3 regions of the Bacillus sp. 41-22 genome follow, and region 3 is predicted to be linked to each of the others. Evidence: riboswitches for the same ligand, from Rfam matches in the RefSeq annotation. Region 3 holds a riboswitch; each other region holds the start of a gene.

Evidence for each region. Region 3 has a riboswitch for S-adenosylmethionine ahead of LCF45_RS07240 (YezD family protein). Riboswitches for the same ligand answer to the same signal wherever they lie in the genome.
Region 1: another riboswitch for S-adenosylmethionine. It lies ahead of mtnW (2,3-diketo-5-methylthiopentyl-1-phosphate enolase); the one in region 3 lies ahead of LCF45_RS07240 (YezD family protein).
Region 2: another riboswitch for S-adenosylmethionine. It lies ahead of LCF45_RS13140 (ECF-type riboflavin transporter substrate-binding protein); the one in region 3 lies ahead of LCF45_RS07240 (YezD family protein).

What each region holds. Positions count from the first base shown of each region.
Region 1 is NZ_CP084035.1:3,915,259-3,921,152, forward strand. It holds gene LCF45_RS19895 (carbon-nitrogen family hydrolase) at 1-652, opposite strand, end outside; gene LCF45_RS19900 (pyridoxal phosphate-dependent aminotransferase) at 667-1,857, shown strand; SAM riboswitch class I at 1,910-2,015, shown strand; gene mtnW (2,3-diketo-5-methylthiopentyl-1-phosphate enolase) at 2,080-3,324, shown strand; gene LCF45_RS19910 (2-hydroxy-3-keto-5-methylthiopentenyl-1-phosphate phosphatase) at 3,321-3,980, shown strand; gene LCF45_RS19915 (methylthioribulose 1-phosphate dehydratase) at 3,977-4,615, shown strand; gene LCF45_RS19920 (1,2-dihydroxy-3-keto-5-methylthiopentene dioxygenase) at 4,593-5,105, shown strand; gene LCF45_RS19925 (hypothetical protein) at 5,425-5,700, shown strand; gene LCF45_RS19930 (DUF3909 family protein) at 5,812-5,894, opposite strand, start outside.
Region 2 is NZ_CP084035.1:2,592,850-2,598,743, reverse strand. It holds gene LCF45_RS13160 (peptidoglycan D,D-transpeptidase FtsI family protein) at 1-944, shown strand, start outside; gene lepB (signal peptidase I) at 1,022-1,552, shown strand; gene LCF45_RS13150 (macrolide family glycosyltransferase) at 1,809-2,987, shown strand; gene LCF45_RS13145 (aspartate/glutamate racemase family protein) at 3,037-3,720, opposite strand; SAM riboswitch class I at 3,871-3,986, shown strand; gene LCF45_RS13140 (ECF-type riboflavin transporter substrate-binding protein) at 4,126-4,674, shown strand; gene LCF45_RS13135 (ABC transporter ATP-binding protein) at 4,685-5,894, shown strand, end outside.
Region 3 is NZ_CP084035.1:1,412,045-1,417,938, reverse strand. It holds gene LCF45_RS07260 (nitrite/sulfite reductase) at 1-1,416, opposite strand, end outside; gene cysC (adenylyl-sulfate kinase) at 1,428-2,021, opposite strand; gene sat (sulfate adenylyltransferase) at 2,034-3,170, opposite strand; gene LCF45_RS07245 (phosphoadenylyl-sulfate reductase) at 3,210-3,914, opposite strand; gene LCF45_RS07240 (YezD family protein) at 4,002-4,145, opposite strand; SAM riboswitch class I at 4,218-4,326, opposite strand; gene lysA (diaminopimelate decarboxylase) at 4,444-5,760, opposite strand.

The DNA.
Region 1 (5,894 bases), 2.5 Mb from region 3:
GATTTTCAACTGCTCTCGCCTGTAAAAGCAAACGCCAATGTGCTAAACGTACTAATGGCCATTCTGCTACAACAAATAAAACTTTTGCACCTTTAGCAGTATGAACGCGCATCCACTCTGGAAAACGAATATCATAACAAATTGTACCAGCACACTCTACATCATCTAACTTAAATTCACCTGTCTCATTACCAGCAACTAAATATTTATGTTCATCCATCAGCTGAAATAAATGTACTTTACTATATTCATTGACTAGATTCCCTTCATTGTTTACAACATACATTGTATTTGTAACCCCTTGCTCTGTTTGCTTTGCTATGGAACCACCAACAATATGTACACCATATTGCTTCGACCATTCTTTCAACTTTTCTTTCGTTTCTAATCCATCCGTATCTGCAATTTCAGAAAGTCTCGTTAAATCATATCCTGTTGTCCAGAGTTCTGGTAAGACGATAACATCTGGTCTTTCTTTCATCGCTTCACTTATTTTTTTTTTAGCGTTCTCAATATTTTTTTCTACATCTCCAAAGACAATATCCATTTGAATACATGCGACTTTCATTTTTTCAGCCCCATTCTCATTTTTTTCTTTACAAAATACTGGAAAGATTATATCATTTGTCACTAGAATTGTAACAACTTTCAAAAGAGGTGGAAAGTATGAAATTATTTCAACCTTCTGAGATAGTAACATCATTGCCAACACAATTTTTCGCTTCACTTGTTGCAAAAGTTAACAAAGTCGTTGCAGCTGGTCACGATGTTATTAATCTAGGTCAAGGTAATCCAGATCAACCAACACCGCAGCATATCGTTAAAGCTTTACAAGATGCTGCTGAAAAGACCATTCATCATAAATATCCGCCATTTCGCGGACACGAAAGCTTAAAAGAAGCCGTGGCAACATTCTATCAACGTGAATATGATGTAGTAGTAAATCCAAAAACTGAAGTTGCTATTTTGTTTGGCGGAAAGGCTGGATTAGTAGAATTACCAGTTTGTTTTACAAACCCTGGTGATACTATTCTCGTTCCAGATCCAGGCTATCCAGATTATTTATCAGGAGTTGCTTTAGCAAAAGCACAATTTGAAACAATGCCGCTTATTGCAGAAAATAATTTTTTACCGGATTATACAAAAATTGATGACTCTGTTGCGGAGCGAGCAAAGTTAATGTTTTTAAACTATCCAAATAACCCTACCGGCGCTACTGCATCAAAAGATTTTTTTGATGCAACCATTCATTTTGCTAATAAACATAATATATTAGTTGTTCACGATTTTGCTTACGGTGCTATCGGATTCGATGGTCAAAAGCCTGTTAGTTTCTTGCAAGCAGACGGCGCTAAAGATACAGGTATTGAGATTTACACTTTATCGAAAACTTTCAATATGGCTGGATGGCGTATTGCTTTTGCAGTAGGAAATGAAAGTGTCATCGAAACTATTAACCTATTGCAAGATCATATGTATGTTAGTATTTTTGGTGCAGTTCAAGATGCTGCCCGCGAAGCACTATTAGGCTCGCAGTCTTGTGTGGTAGATCTTGTTAATAGTTATGAATCTCGGAGAAATGCTCTTATTTCAGCTTGTCACTCAATTGGTTGGAAAGTAAACATTCCAACAGGATCATTCTTTGCATGGCTTCCTGTTCCAAAAGGATATACATCTGAGCAATTTTCTGACATTTTACTAGAAAAAGCACACGTTGCAGTTGCTCCTGGTGTTGGATTTGGTGAGCACGGCGAAGGGTATGTCCGTGTTGGTCTCTTGCATACAGAAGATAGATTACGAGAAGCAATTAATCGAATTGATAAATTAAATTTTTTCAAAAAGTCATTGACAACATAAAAAATATCTGACAAAATTCAGTTATCTTAAAAATTAAAACATTTCTAAATACTTCTTATCAAGAGCAGGTGGAGGGACGAGCCCGACGAAACCCGGCAACCGATCTACAATTGTAGACACGGTGCTAATTCTCGCAGCGTTACGCTGACAGATAAGGAGCTGGTTGTAAAAAAACCTCTCCTTAGCTGAGAGGTTTTTTTATTTAACTAGGAGGGTATAACAATGAGCGGAATTATAGCGACATATTTAATCCACGATGATTCTCACAACTTAGAAAAGAAAGCAGAACAAATTGCAATCGGTTTAACAATTGGTTCATGGACTCATTTACCACACTTATTACAAGAACAATTAAAACAACATAAAGGTAATGTCATTCATATTGAAGCGTTAGACGAACAAGAACATATTAACTCTTACCTCGGCAAAAAAGTATCACGTGGACTCATTAAAATTCATTATCCATCGCTGAACTTTAGCCCTGACTTACCAGCCATTTTGACAACAACATTTGGAAAACTTTCGTTAGATGGAGAAATTAAACTAATTGATTTAACATTCTCAGACGAATTAAAGAAACAGTTCCCTGGACCAAAATTTGGAATTGAAGGCATCCGAAACCTTTTACAAGTTCAAGATCGACCTCTTCTAATGAGTATTTTCAAAGGGATGATAGGACGGAATATTGGATATTTAAAAACTCAACTACGCGATCAGGCAATTGGAGGCGTAGATATTGTAAAAGATGATGAAATTTTATTCGAAAACTCATTAACACCACTTATAAAAAGAATTGAATCTGGGAAAGAAGTTTTACAATCTGTATACGAAACTTACGGGCATAAAACTTTATACGCAGTAAACTTAACAGGTCGAACTTATGATTTAAAAGAAAACGCGAAACGTGCGGTGATAGCTGGAGCAGACATTCTTTTATTTAATGTATTTTCTTATGGATTAGATGTACTGCAAGCACTTGTAGAAGACGATGAAATTCCAATTCCTATTATGGCACACCCTGCTGTAAGTGGCGCATATTCATCATCGAAACTATACGGTTTCTCTTCTCCATTACTACTTGGAAAATTACTACGTTACGCTGGTGCTGATTTCTCTTTATTCCCATCACCATACGGCAACGTTGCATTAGAAAAAGAGGAAGCTCTTCTCATTACAGAAGCATTAACTGAGGAAGACCACTATTTCAAGAAAAGTTTTTCTGTTCCATCTGCTGGAATTCATCCTGGTTTCGTTCCCTTTATTTTACGAGATTTTGGTAAGGATGTTGTTATTAATGCCGGCGGCGGGATTCATGGGCATCCAAATGGAGCTCAAGGTGGTGGCAAAGCTTTCCGTGCTGCAATTGAAGCTACTTTACAAGGTAAACCACTCCATGAAGTGGATGAAATAAATTTGCATAGCGCACTACAAATATGGGGAAATCCTTCTCATGAGGTGAAATTATGAGTATTCAAGTATTTTGTGATTTCGATGGTACGATTACAAATAACGATAATATCATGTCCATTATGGAAAAATTCGCACCACCAGAAGCAGAGGAAATAAAGCAAAAAATTTTATCGCAAGAACTTTCTATTCAAGAAGGTGTTTCTCAATTATTTCGATTAATACCTATTAATCTACACGATGATATTATTCAGTTTTTACAAGAAACTGCTGAAATCCGTACAGGTTTTCATGAATTCATACAATTCATTAATGAAAATAACATTTCCTTTTACGTTATATCAGGTGGAATGGATTTCTTCGTCTATCCACTCTTACAAGAAATAATCCCTAAAGAACAAATTTATTGTAATGCAACTGACTTTTCAGGAGAATTTGTTGAAGTGAAATGGCCGCACCCTTGTGACGAGCAATGTCAGCATAGTTGTGGTCTCTGTAAATCATCATTAATTCGTAAACTAAGCTCTAAAGATGATTTTCATATTGTGATTGGAGATTCTATTACTGATTTACAAGCAACAAAACAAGCAGATAAAGTATTCGCCCGTGACTTCCTTATTACAAAGTGTGAAGAAAATCGTATTGCTTATACACCGTTTGAAACATTTCACGATGTTCTAGCTGAACTAAAACATTTGTTGGAGGTGAAATTATGAAACAACTTTTTCGTCAATGGTATGACTTAAGTGAAATTAAAAAAGAATTAACAACTCGGAATTGGTTTCCAGCAACGAGTGGAAATATTTCTATAAAAGTCAGTCATGATCCCCTTACTTTTCTTATTACAGCAAGTGGCAAAGATAAAACCAAAACCACTCCAGATGATTTTTTATTAGTAAATCATCAAGGAGTTCCCGTTTTAGAAACTGAGTTACGCCCTTCGGCAGAAACAATATTGCATACACATATTTATAACAATACGAACGCCGGGTGCGTACTTCATGTTCATACAACTGATAACAATGTCATCACAAATTTGTATAGTGATGCAGTCACCCTTCAAAATCAAGAGATTATTAAAGCTCTTGATATTTGGGAAGAAGGTGCAACGATTAACATTCCTATTATCGAAAATGATGCTCATATCCCGACGCTTGGAGAGAAATTCCGAAAGCATATACAAGGAGATTCAGGAGCAGTATTAATTCGAAACCATGGCATTACCGTATGGGGCCGTGATAGCTTTGATGCAAAAAAAAGATTAGAAGCTTATGAGTTTTTATTCCAATTTCATATAAAATTATTATCAATTCAAGGAGGCGTTTCTAATGGCGCAAATTCGTATTCATGAGGAAAATACTCGTATTGAAAATGAAGTAGCAGTATCAAACTTTCTACAAGGAGAAGATGTTTTATATGAGAAATGGAATATTTCTAAACTTCCTACTCATTTAAAAGAAAATTACTCCTTAACAGATGAAAACAAAGCTGAAATATTAACGTTGTTTTCAAAAGAAATTGCTGATGTTTCAGAGCGCAGAGGTTATAAAGCATATGATGTGATTTCACTTTCAAATAGCACACCTAACCTTGACGAGTTATTAATTAATTTCCAAAAAGAACACCATCATACTGACGATGAAGTTCGCTTTATTGTCAGCGGTCATGGCATCTTCGCTATTGAAGGAAAAGATGGTCGATTCTTTGACGTTGAACTCGAGCCTGGTGATCTTATATCTGTGCCTGAAAATGCAAGACACTATTTCACCTTACAAGATGATCGCCAAGTTGTAGCTATTCGTATTTTTGTTACAACAGAAGGTTGGGTTCCAATTTATTAAGGTAGCTAGTTGAATAAAAGAACTTGGAACCCCTTTTCCAACCTTTTATTCACTCTACATATATACATCCTCCTATGGACCAGGCTTATTTCATAACATTGAAGTAAGCCTGATTTTTTATTTACTAAAATGATTTTTCCCTTTCGTTTGTTTAAATCAAATATCTCGAATCACAATTCCACTTTATCAAGTATATTTCGGAATTTTTTTTGAACATTTATTGAACTTTTTTTGAAATTTTTCTGAAAATTCTGTTTTACGTATGATATACTACAACTAATAAGAAGGAAAAGAATATTGCAAACAGAGGGGGATAATCATGAGTTTACTTATCGCACTTATACTAGGAGTTACATGCGGAGCTATTCCTGTCATTTTAGGAGCTATTATGGAAGAATTAGAAGTTGGTGTTTTAGGTTTTGTTGCATCATGTGTAAGCGCTTTATTTTTCGGTTTATATGGTGCTATTCCTGTTTCTATTCTGTGCGCATTTTATATACTACGCCATGCTCGCGCGAAACAGCTCGGCCCTAATCACATTGCCCAAGTTATTCCATTCCCAATTGAACGATGCCGCCGCGCTTCCAGCCTATAAAGTGAAACTTTAATCAGTGGGAGTTTTACTGCCCACAAATAGCGGGATAAATTATCCAACTTAAATATTATGCCTGCCTAAATAAATAAAAAGTCCTCAAATGAGGACTTTTTATTTATTTTCTTCTAGAAATTGAAACAATTCTTGCAAATGAAGTGCATCTTCACTGTAGCTAACGGATACATGACATGTCC
Region 2 (5,894 bases), 1.2 Mb from region 3:
CAACTGTTAAAGGTGCTACAGTATTAACCGGATTTGAAACAAAAGCTATAACACCGGGAACACATTTTTATGATGCACCTATGAAGTTTAAAGGAACTAAGGAGAAAAAGTCATGGAAAGATTTTGGAGATATAGATGACCTAAGAGCTTTACAAGTTTCCTCTAACGTTTATATGTTTAACACAGCATTAAAAATTGCTGGTGTGGATTATGTAAAGAACAGTTCACTAGATATTAAACAAGAATACTTTGATAAGATGAGATATTATTTCAGACAATTTGGTTTAGGTGTTCCAACAGGCATTGATTTACCGAATGAAACAGCGGGGCAAATTGGGAGAAAAGATAATCAGCCAGGTTTCTTATTAGACTTTTCCATTGGCCAGTATGATACGTATACACCACTTCAGCTTGCACAATATATTTCAACTATTGCAAATGGCGGGTATCGTATGAAACCACAAATTCTTCAAGAAATTAGAGAACAAACCGTTCAAAAAGATGAGGTCGGTAAAGTAGTACAATCAATAGAACCCGTTGTTTTAAATAGAATTGATATGAAAGAAGAATATATCAATCAAGTAAAAGAAGGCTTTAAGAAAGTATTCCAAGAAGGGGATGGAACGGGAGTAAAGGCGTTCAAAAAAGCACCCTATAAACCAGCTGGAAAAACAGGAACTGCACAGACTGTATACGGTGGAGAAAGTGATATTGGGAGAAATGAGAAAGGCGATCGTAGAGAATGCTATAATTTAACATTAGCAGGATATGCGCCATATGACGATCCAGAAGTAGCATTTTCTGTTGTTGTGCCATGGGTTATAAATGATAAATCAGGTATTAACTCTGATATTGGAAAAGATGTTTTAGATGCTTATTTTGATTTGAAAAATAAGCGATTAACTGGCGAAGCACCAAAAATAGATGACTCTAAAGAGAATTAAAATATACGAAACGTCTCTAGCAATTATATGAACTAGAGACGTTTTTTACATACGAATAGATTAGAAATGAGGTATCTATGAAGCAATTGATTCTAAAAGATTGGAGAAAAATATGTAGCTATATTTTAATTATAATAGGAATTATTTTTATTAATAAGTTATTTTTATTTTGTATGGTAGAAGGAATTTCGATGCAACCTACTTTGAATGAGAATAATCGCATACTAGTTAATAGGGCTAGCATCTATTTTTCTTCTTTTCATCATGGTGATGTTGTAATAATAAAAAAAGAAGACTCGCCTACATACTACGTGAAACGAATTATTGGATTACCAGGGAATAACATACAATTAAGAGACGATGAGGTATATATTAACGGTAAAAAGCGTGATGAGTCGTATATACAGTTAGATATGTCACAAGTATCAAATCGTTTTTCAAACTGTAGAGAAATGAAAGTTCCCACGCATAAATTATTTGTGTTAGGTGATAATCGAAATCATAGTAAAGATAGTAGGAATACGCTTGGACTAATTGATGAGTCAAATATAATAGGTAAAGTGAAAATGGTATATTATCCATTTGATCAAATAAAATGGATAAAATAATTCTATTAGATTTGCACGTTTTATAAAATAAATCATATATTGATAGCATAGGACAAGCAGAAAAGCTTATCCTAACCTCACAGAACACTCCTTATCACAGTTAGGCATCTACATTTTATGTAGATGCCTTTTTCAATGTCTGATAATTATTTATCAACCTAAAGTAGTAAGTATATTGGGACTATTAAGGGAAGGTTGCTTGTAATAATAACAGTACGATTAATAAGAAGATTGAATTGTAAGGAGTGAGAAATAAGTGATGAATATTTTAATAGTTAATTTCCCTGCAGAGGGACATGTAAATCCTACATTAAGTTTAGTAAAGGCCTTTACTGAAAGAGGTGATAACGTACACTATATTACAACGGAAAGCTTTAAGGAAAGGCTTGAAGTTTTGGGAGCCATTGTACATACTCATCCGGATTTATTAAAGGAGATTTCTATTGATAATGAAACTTCATATGGATTAAAATCTTTCTTTCATGTACATGTTCAAACTTCTTTATACATATTAGAAATTACGAAACGATTATGTAAAAGCATTAATTTTGATTTCGTAGTTTATGATATATTTGGTGCTGGAGAGTTAGTAAAGGAATATTTACAAGTTCCAGGCATAGTTTCCTCTCCTATATTTTTAATTCCACCAGTATTATTGGAAACCTTGCCTTTTCATCCAAATGCAGAAATACAATTCCAACCCGATGAACTCTCTGAAAAGTTACTGTATCAAATGGAACATGAATTTGGAGTAAAGCCCAAAAATAATCTTCAATTTATGCATAATAAGGGAGATATTAGTCTCGTGTATACAAGTCGTTATTTTCAACCTAATAGCGATTCGTTCGGAGAAAACAATGTTTTTATTGGACCGAGTATTATAAAGCGCAAAACAAATGTAAAGTTTCCACTTGAATTGCTTTCAAAAAAGAAAGTTATTTATATTTCAATGGGAACACTTCTCGAAGGGCTCGAACCATTTTTTAATACTTGTATTGATGCTTTTTCAAATTTCGAAGGGATTGTAGTAATGGCGATTGGTGATAGAAATGATATTTCAAAAATTAAGCAAGCGCCAGACAACTTTATTATAACCCCTTACGTACCTCAATCAGAAATATTAAGTGAAGCAGATGTTTTTATTACACATGGTGGAATGAATAGTGTGCACGATGCAATCCATTATAATGTCCCATTTGTGATAATACCGCATGATAAAGATCAACCTATGATAGCGCAAAGATTAACTGAGCTTGAGGCAGCACATAGATTATTGAAAGAGCATGTTAATGTGCAAACTTTAAAAAAGGCGGTAACAGACGTTCTTTCAAATGAAAAGTATAAACATGGCATTCGAAAACTGAATGAAAGTTTTTTAGAGTGTGGTGGTTCCAAAAGAGCCATTGCAGTTATTGATGCTCTTTTAAATAAATAGTTCGGATAATATAAAAGCATAGAGGCTCTACCTGTATGCTTTTATATTATTATCCAGCAAATTGTACAGCAGTATTCGCATGTAAATAAGCAGTATCAAAAACAGGAACAGATAGATCATTTTGGGAAATGAGCAAAGGAATTTCCGTACAGCCAAGTAGAATTCCTTCAGCCCCATTATTAATTAATGAATTGGTAATTTGTATTAGTTTTTCTTTTGATGTTTCTGAAATAATTCCTCTACTTAATTCATTTAATATGACGTGATGGATAAAAGTTCTTTCTTCGTCATTTGGGATAATTGTCTCAATGTTATATTTTGCTAGTCGTGATGTATAAAAATCTTCTTCCATTGTTTGTTTCGTTCCTAATAATCCGATCCGTTTTATATTCTGTTCTACCATTTCTTTAGCACTTACATCACCGATATGAAGAAGTGGGATTGATATTGCTTGTTCTACTTCCTCAGCAAATAGATGTACAGTATTAGAACACATTAGTAAACATTCAGCTCCAGAGTGTTCTACTTTTTTTGCTACTGCGACTAATTCATTTTTCACTTCTTCATATTGATGATTTTGTAATAATGTAGTTACTTCACCAAAGTCCATACTATATAAAACAAGCTTCGCATTTTGATCATATTGAGAGAGAGTTAGTGTATTAATATGTTTATAATATAACGATGTTGATTCCCAACTTAGTCCGCCAATTAAGCCAATTACTTTCATCATGCATTCCTCCCGTAACAATTTTGAATTTATTATTTCATAATTCCGATAAGAATACAATGATTTAGTTGAACTATTTATCGAAAAATAAAAATAGTAAGAAAAGTATTGAAATTATTTATTGTTAGTGCCATAATACAGATTACAAATACATACTTATCCAGAGAGGTAGAGGGAACGGCCCTATGAAACCTCAGCAACCCCTATGTAATTACATAGGAAGGTGCTAATTCCGCAGAGGACACTATGTGTCTTTTGAAAGATAAGGGGATTCTTGTACGTGAAAGAAAATGACCTCTTATTAAAGAGGTCATTTTTTGTTGTATAGAAAGGAAGTGTCGATGCATAATTCATTTTCAAAATAAATATAGAGTATTAAAAGTTGAATAATACGAGAGGGGAATTGTAATGAATAAATTAACGACAAAGCTAGTAGTAGCTATTGGAATTGGAGCAGCTTTATACGGGGTATTAGGGCTTTGGGGATTTTCTATCGCACCGAATACATTTATTAAACCCGCATTGGCTATTTTAACAGTTTTTGGAGCGTTATTTGGCCCGGTAGCAGGGCTTTTAATAGGACTCATCGGTCATACCGTTACAGATACGATCGCTGGTTGGGGTATTTGGTGGGGATGGGTTATTAGTTCAGGTATTATTGGTTTTGCAATGGGACTCATACAAAAAAGATTTGGTTTTAGTGTAAAACATGGAACGTATAATAACCGTGATATTTCTTATTTTGCAATTGCAGGGTTAATTGGTATTGTCATAGCTATTATATTTGCTGGAGCATTCGATATTATTGTGATGGGAGAACCGTTTGACAAAATAGTTATACAAGTACTAGGCGCAACAATCGCAGACGTTATCGTATTTTTAGTTCTTGGCTTACCAATCACGATCGGCTTAGCGAAATCAAATAAGAAACATACACATTTAAAAATTGAAAAGTAGGGATGAATACATGCAACCAATTATTTCTTTTGAACAATTTACCTTTCAATATAGGCATGCTACGCAGCCTACTTTGAAAGATATTACATTTCAAATATATCCTGGGGAAAAGGTACTTATCGCTGGACGAAGTGGTTCAGGTAAGTCAACATTAGCTCATTGTATAAATGGGCTAATCCCATTTTCTTACGAAGGGATAAGTACCGGTAACATTTTAATAGCTGGAAAGGATCCGAGAAAAGGTAGTGTTTTTGAACAGAGTAAACACGTAGGGACAATATTACAAGATCAAGATGCACAATTTATAGGCCTTACTGTCGAAGAGGATGTAGCATTTGCATTAGAAAACGATTGTGTAAATCAAATAGAAATGAGAAAGATTGTTACGGATTCTTTAAAAAAGGTAAGCATGCAGGACTTTCATACACAAAGTCCGCATGAATTATCAGGAGGTCAAAAACAGACAGTCTCTCTTGCAGGTCTGCTAACGACGAATGCAGATATATTATTATTTGATGAACCGTTAGCTAATTTGGATCCTGCATGTAGTTTGAATACAATAGAACTCATTAAAAATATACATGAGAAATATAATAAAACAATTGTAATTATTGAACATCGAATAGAAGAAATTTTAAACCTTGATTTAGATAAAATTATTTTAATAGATGAGGGAGAAGTTATTGCCGTTGGTTCACCGGATAGTATTTTAAATTCTGATATATTACCAAATATCGGACTAAGAGAACCTATTTATATAGAGGCGCTAAAGAAATTAAATTTTGATAGTAATAATGTTAAGGTATTTCCAATTGAAAATCTTCGTAATGCAGGCGTTCATAGCCTATTAAAGAACTGGATGCATAAGCAAGTTTCATCAAAAAACAAATATATTAAAAAAGTTTTATGCAAGATAGAAAATTTATCATTTACGTACAATAACAAACATACAGCCTTAGAAGATATCAACCTTTCAATAGGAGAGGGAGAAATAATAGCCTTATTGGGTCATAATGGAGCAGGGAAATCGACATTAGCTCATACTCTTATAGGAATAAATAAAACAAAGAATGGGAGAATAACATTCGATGGAGAAAATATAAATTGTTGGTCTATTCGTAAACGCGGGGAAGTTATTTCTTACGTTATGCAAAACCCAAATCAAATGATTACACAGCCTACTGTTTTAGAAGAGGTTTCATATTCATTACAATTAAAAA
Region 3 (5,894 bases):
TCCGCCCACATATATTTCAAACGCCTCAACGATTCCCTTTTCCTTCGTTTTCAGTTTTATCCCTTGCAAACCAATATCAGCAATTTGACGTTGACCACATGAGTTCGGGCATCCTACCATATGAATTCGAACTGGAACATCGAGTGCAATTTGTGTATCTAAGTACTCTGCGATTTTGCGTAATCTTTCTTTCGTTTCTACTAACGCAAGATTGCAATACTCAATGCCAGTACATGAAACCGCATGACCGATAAACGATTTCGGATTTGCTGAAATTGCTTCAAACAACGGTTCACTTAATAATCCTGCAACATTTTCTGGCGGAACATTCGGAATAATGAAGTTTTGAGAGTTACAAGTTCGAATTTGCCCGTTTCCATATTTCTTTGCAATTCTTGCAATCTCAAACATTTCCTCTGCGTGTAAACGCCCTACTGGTACATTAAAGCCGACATACTTTAATCCTGCTTGTTTTTGATCTTGAACGCCATAAAAGTATCCTGCATTCCAGCCTTTGAGAGCACTTTCCCCTTTACTTTGCAATGGGCCTGTGTATTCTACTAGTTTCTCTTTAAATTTCTCAGCGCCCCAGTCAGCGACAAGAAATTTCAAACGTGCTAAGTGGCGTTTTTCACGATATCCAAAATCACGGAATATAGTAGCAATTGCAATCGACACTGCCTTCACTTCTTCTGGTAAAACGAATACATCTAATTCTTCCGCTAAGTACGGACGAGCTGATAATCCTCCGCCTATTTTTATATGAAACCCAACCTTTTCCTCACCATTTATTTCTTTCGTAGCAGGTGTAAACGCCACACAGTTAATCTCTGCATTTGCTGAATTATAAATGTTAGAACTAATAGACATTTTGAATTTACGTGGTAGATTAGAAAACTCTTCATTATGTTGGAAGTAATCGTATATTTCTTTAACAATCGATGTTGTATCAAATAGTTCATTCGCATCAATTCCAGCAAGTGGATTTCCTGTGATATTACGCGTAATATCACCGCATGCCCCCGCTGAAGATAAACCAACTCTAACTAACCTCTTAAAAATATCCGGAATTTGCCCAATTTCTAACCAATGAAACTGAATCGCCTGTCTTGTCGTAATATCTAACACATCACGCCCATAATCTTCAGCAATGGAAGCCAGCACCTCTGCCTGCGCATTTGTAATAATTCCAGAAGGAATGTTGACACGCATCATAAAATAGCCCGCTTCTTTTGGCCTTTGCAAATACAATCCTGCCCATTTAAAAGCGTCCCACTCTTCTTTCGGAATAGATTCAAATCCATTCTCCGCATAGTAAGGAATATCATTAAAGATTTCTAATCCATCTTTTTCTAATTTCTTTTTCTCGGACGGATTCAATTTTTCATTATTAGCCCACACTTTTTCATAACTCATCTTTTATCCCCCTATATAAAACTACGCTCTTGTAAGTATTTCACGATTTGTTCTGCACATTCTTCAATAGAATACTTGTGCGTTTCTACAATTAATTCTGCTTGTTTTGGTTCCTCATACGGTGAATCAACACCAGTAAACTCTTTAATATCACCTTGTCTCGCTTTTTTGTATAACCCTTTTGGATCACGTTTTTCACACTCTTCAATTGGACATTTTACAAACACTTCTATAAACTCATCTGCCGCTAATAAATCCCTAACTTGTTTTCGATCTACTTGAAATGGTGAAATGAACGCTGTAAGAACAACAGTACCTTGATCTACAAATAGCTTCGCCACTTCGCCAATACGTCTTATATTTTCCATACGATCACTTTCAGAAAAACCTAAGTCTTTATTTAAACCGTGCCGAATATTATCCCCATCTAGCACATAATTTCCTATATTCTTTTCAAATAGTTTACGAGCAACCGCATTCGCTACTGTAGATTTACCCGAAGCTGATAAACCAGTAAACCAAACTACAAAACTGTGATGCCCATTCTTCACTCTTCTCTCATCTTTTGAAACAGAAGCTGTATGCCAAGTAATATTCGTATCCATCTTATTCTCTCCCTATTCTGTTACTACTTCTTTTTTCAAACCTTTAATTAGCACTTCCACTACTTCTTTACGACTAAATGTACTTGGCGGAATCTCACCATTCCTTAACATTTCTCGTACTTTCGTACCCGATAAGATGACACGGTCTTCTTTTCCATGCGGACATGTTTTCGTTGAAGCCATTGCTTCACATTTCGTGCAGTAAAAACTATGTTCAAAAAATAACGGCGTAATCCCTAACTCTTCTACTGTAAAATTCGTAAAGATTTCCTGCGCTTCATATGTTCCGTAATAGTCCCCTACCCCAGCATGATCACGCCCTACAATAAAGTGGGTACAACCAAAGTTCTTTCTTACTAGTGCATGAAATATCGCTTCCCTTGGTCCTGCATAACGCATTGCTGCAGGAAATACACCTAAAAAGACACGATCTTTCGGATAATAGTTTTGAAGTAATACTTCATAGCTTTCCATCCTTACATCAGCAGGAATATCATCTGACTTCGTTTCCCCAACGAGCGGATTTAAAAAGAGACCATCTACAATTTCAAGGGCAGATTTTTGAATATACTCATGGGCACGATGTACTGGGTTTCTCGTTTGAAATCCAACTACTGTTTTCCAACCGCGTTTTTTAAATTCTTCTCTCGTTTCAATTGGATCTAAATGATAAGAAGGAAATGGATTATTCCCAAAACGTTTTGTAAGAATAATAGCTCCTCCAACGTAAACGTTTGGTCGTTCATATAATTTCTTTACTCCTGGATGAGCTTCATCCGTCGTTTTATATACAAGTAACGCTTCTTTTTCTTTATCAGGTACAAAAATATCTTCTATTTGAATAACACCATATACATTTCCATCGTTAACAAGTTTTACTTCCTCTCCAGCTTTCAGTCCCTCTGCTACTTCCTCTGTTACCGGCAATGTAATTGGTATACTCCATACGCTACCATTTGCTAAACGAAGCGTTTCTACTACTGAATCATAATCTCTCTTCCCTAAAAATCCTGTAAGAGGGCTATATCCTCCTGTCGCCAAAAGTTCTAAATCACTAAGTGCAATTTTGTCTATCTCGATTTCCTTTACAATGTTCGATATTTCATATGTTTCATCAATGCGGTTTACTAATTCATTTGTTGTACTCATCTTCTTATATCCCTTCTTAGCTTTATTTCAAAATCTATCTCATTGAAAGTGAAGGCCACATTCCGTCTTCATTTTCCCAGCCCATCTTCCATCTCTTGAGTTGCCACCATCACCTACAGGTAATGTACATTTCTCACACCCAATACTCGGATAGCCAACATCATGCAATGGGTTATACGGCAAACTATGTTTATATACATATCGCCAAACTTCTTTCCAAGTCCAATGAATGAGTGGACAAACTTTAATAGATTGAAAACGACGATCTTGATTTATAAACTGTGTATGCTTACGCGTTTCTGATTGTTCCCTTCTTAAGCCTGATATCCACGCTTTTTCCGCTGCTAATGATTTTTCTAACGGTAAAATTTTTCTAATACTACAGCAAAGATTCGGATTACTTTCCCATAACTTCTCTCCATGAAGCTTCGCTTGTTCATCGAGTGTAAGTTCTGGCTGTTTTTCTATAATATTTAATGAAGGAAATTTCTCGCGTACCTTCTTAATTAATTCGTATGTTTCTTGAAAATGAACATTTGTATCCAAAAATACAACTTTAGCAGATGGATTTACTTGGTTTATAAGATGCAATAAAACCATTCCCTCCACCCCAAAGCTACATGCATATACAATTTCATCTTTATATTCGTTATAAGCCCAACTTAATACTGATAGCGCGCCTTTCGTTTCATCTTCTTCAGAAAATGAAACACTATTTTCTTTCCACGTTTCGTACGTCAACATGTTTTTTCCCCCTGTAAAAGCAAAAAGACGGCTTTAACCTATTAAAAATAGATTAAAACCGCCTCTAGTTTTTCTAGTCAGCGCTTTTTACTTTAAACGAACCTTTTCACTTTTTTCTAATTGAATCACTTTTCCATCTTGCACAACAATTGTAATGGAACCATATTTCATATCAGCAAGCATCGCTTGAATTTTCTCAGATACTTCATCAAAATGCTCCCGTACGCTCACGCAAACAGCCCCCCTTTTTATTCATAAAAAAAATCTTTCCCATTTCGAAAAGACTGTTCGGTAATATATTTTACCTTATCTTTCAAAATGGATTCCATTTTGCTGGATTTAGCACCTTGCTTTCTATAAGCAGGTTGCCGAGCTTCGTAGGGCCAGTTCCCTCAGCTTCTCTTGATAAGCTTTGTATTTGTATTTTATCACAATTCTGATTTTTTTCAATCCTAGTTTTCCGATATATTTAATTATTTTTATTTTTTTAAAAGGAGCTGCCTTTACTAGACAACTCCTTCTTTCTCATTCACACCAGCTCTTTAATACGTATGCGATCGTTCCCAATGATATTTTCATATGTTTCACGTTCTACGACAATTTGTGACGTCCCGCCTTTTGCAAAGACGACAGCTGGTCTACGAATACGATTATAATTATTCGCCATCGAGTACCCATATGCCCCCGTGCAAGAAATTGCTAGTAAATCAGAAGAAGCAACTTGCGGTAAGTTAATATCCCAAATCAGCATATCTCCACTTTCACAGCATTTCCCAGCAATCGAAACGAGTTCCTCATTCTCATCATTCCCTCGATTCGCCAACATCGCCTCATAACGGGCTCCGTATAGCGCTGGTCTTAAATTATCTGTCATTCCACCATCGACTGAAACATATTTCCGAATGCCAGGAATCTCTTTCACCGCTCCGACTGTATAAAGTGTTGTTCCAGCATCACCTACAATACTACGACCTGGTTCAATCCATATTTCTGGAAGCGGATATTCACATAATGTAAATTGTTCTCTTATCGTACTTGTTACAGCGTGCACATACGTTTCAAGTGTTAACGGTGTATCTGAATCCGTATAACGTATACCGAAACCTCCGCCCACATTTAATACTTTCATCACATAATGTGTTCGCTCTCTCACTTCTTCTAAAAATTGGCGGAGTACTTCAATTGCTCGAACAAATCCAGCCGTTTCAAATATTTGTGATCCGATGTGCGAGTGAATTCCTAGCACATTATAATTTGATTTTTGCAAGGCAAGCTCAATTGCTTGCATCGCTTGACCATTTGAAACACCAAATCCAAATTTCGAATCCTCTTGACCTGTTGTTATATATTCGTGTGTATGTGCCTCTACTCCAGGCGTTACACGGATTAATATGTTCACAAATTTCCCATGTTGCATTGCTAAATCATGTAAAATTTCTAATTCTAAGAAATTATCTACTACAAAACAACCGATATTCGCCTGAAGAGCCATAATCATTTCTTCTTCTGTTTTATTATTTCCGTGAAAATGAATACGCGATGCCGGAAAACCAGCTTGGAGCGCAGTATATAATTCTCCTCCAGAAACAACATCTAAAGACATATTCTCTTCACGAGCTACTCGGCACATCTCCATGCACAAGAACGCCTTGCTTGCATATGCTACTTGATAAGAGAAACCACTTTCTTTAAAAGCACGATGAAACGCGCGGCACTTTCCTCGAATAGACTCTTCATCGTATACATAAAGTGGTGTTCCGTATTGTTTTGCTAGCTGCGTCGTATCGCACCCACCAATTTCTAAGTGTCCTTGCCCATTGATTCGGCTTGTGCCGTGTAAATACATTTGAATTCCTCCCTTATTTCCTCTAAAACTCATAACCCCAATCTTCTATTCATTGCAGCACGCTTTTAGATAGACAAAAAACGCGCGGAACAATGTTCACACGCGTTTCTTATTAGGAAAAATATATATTGAAA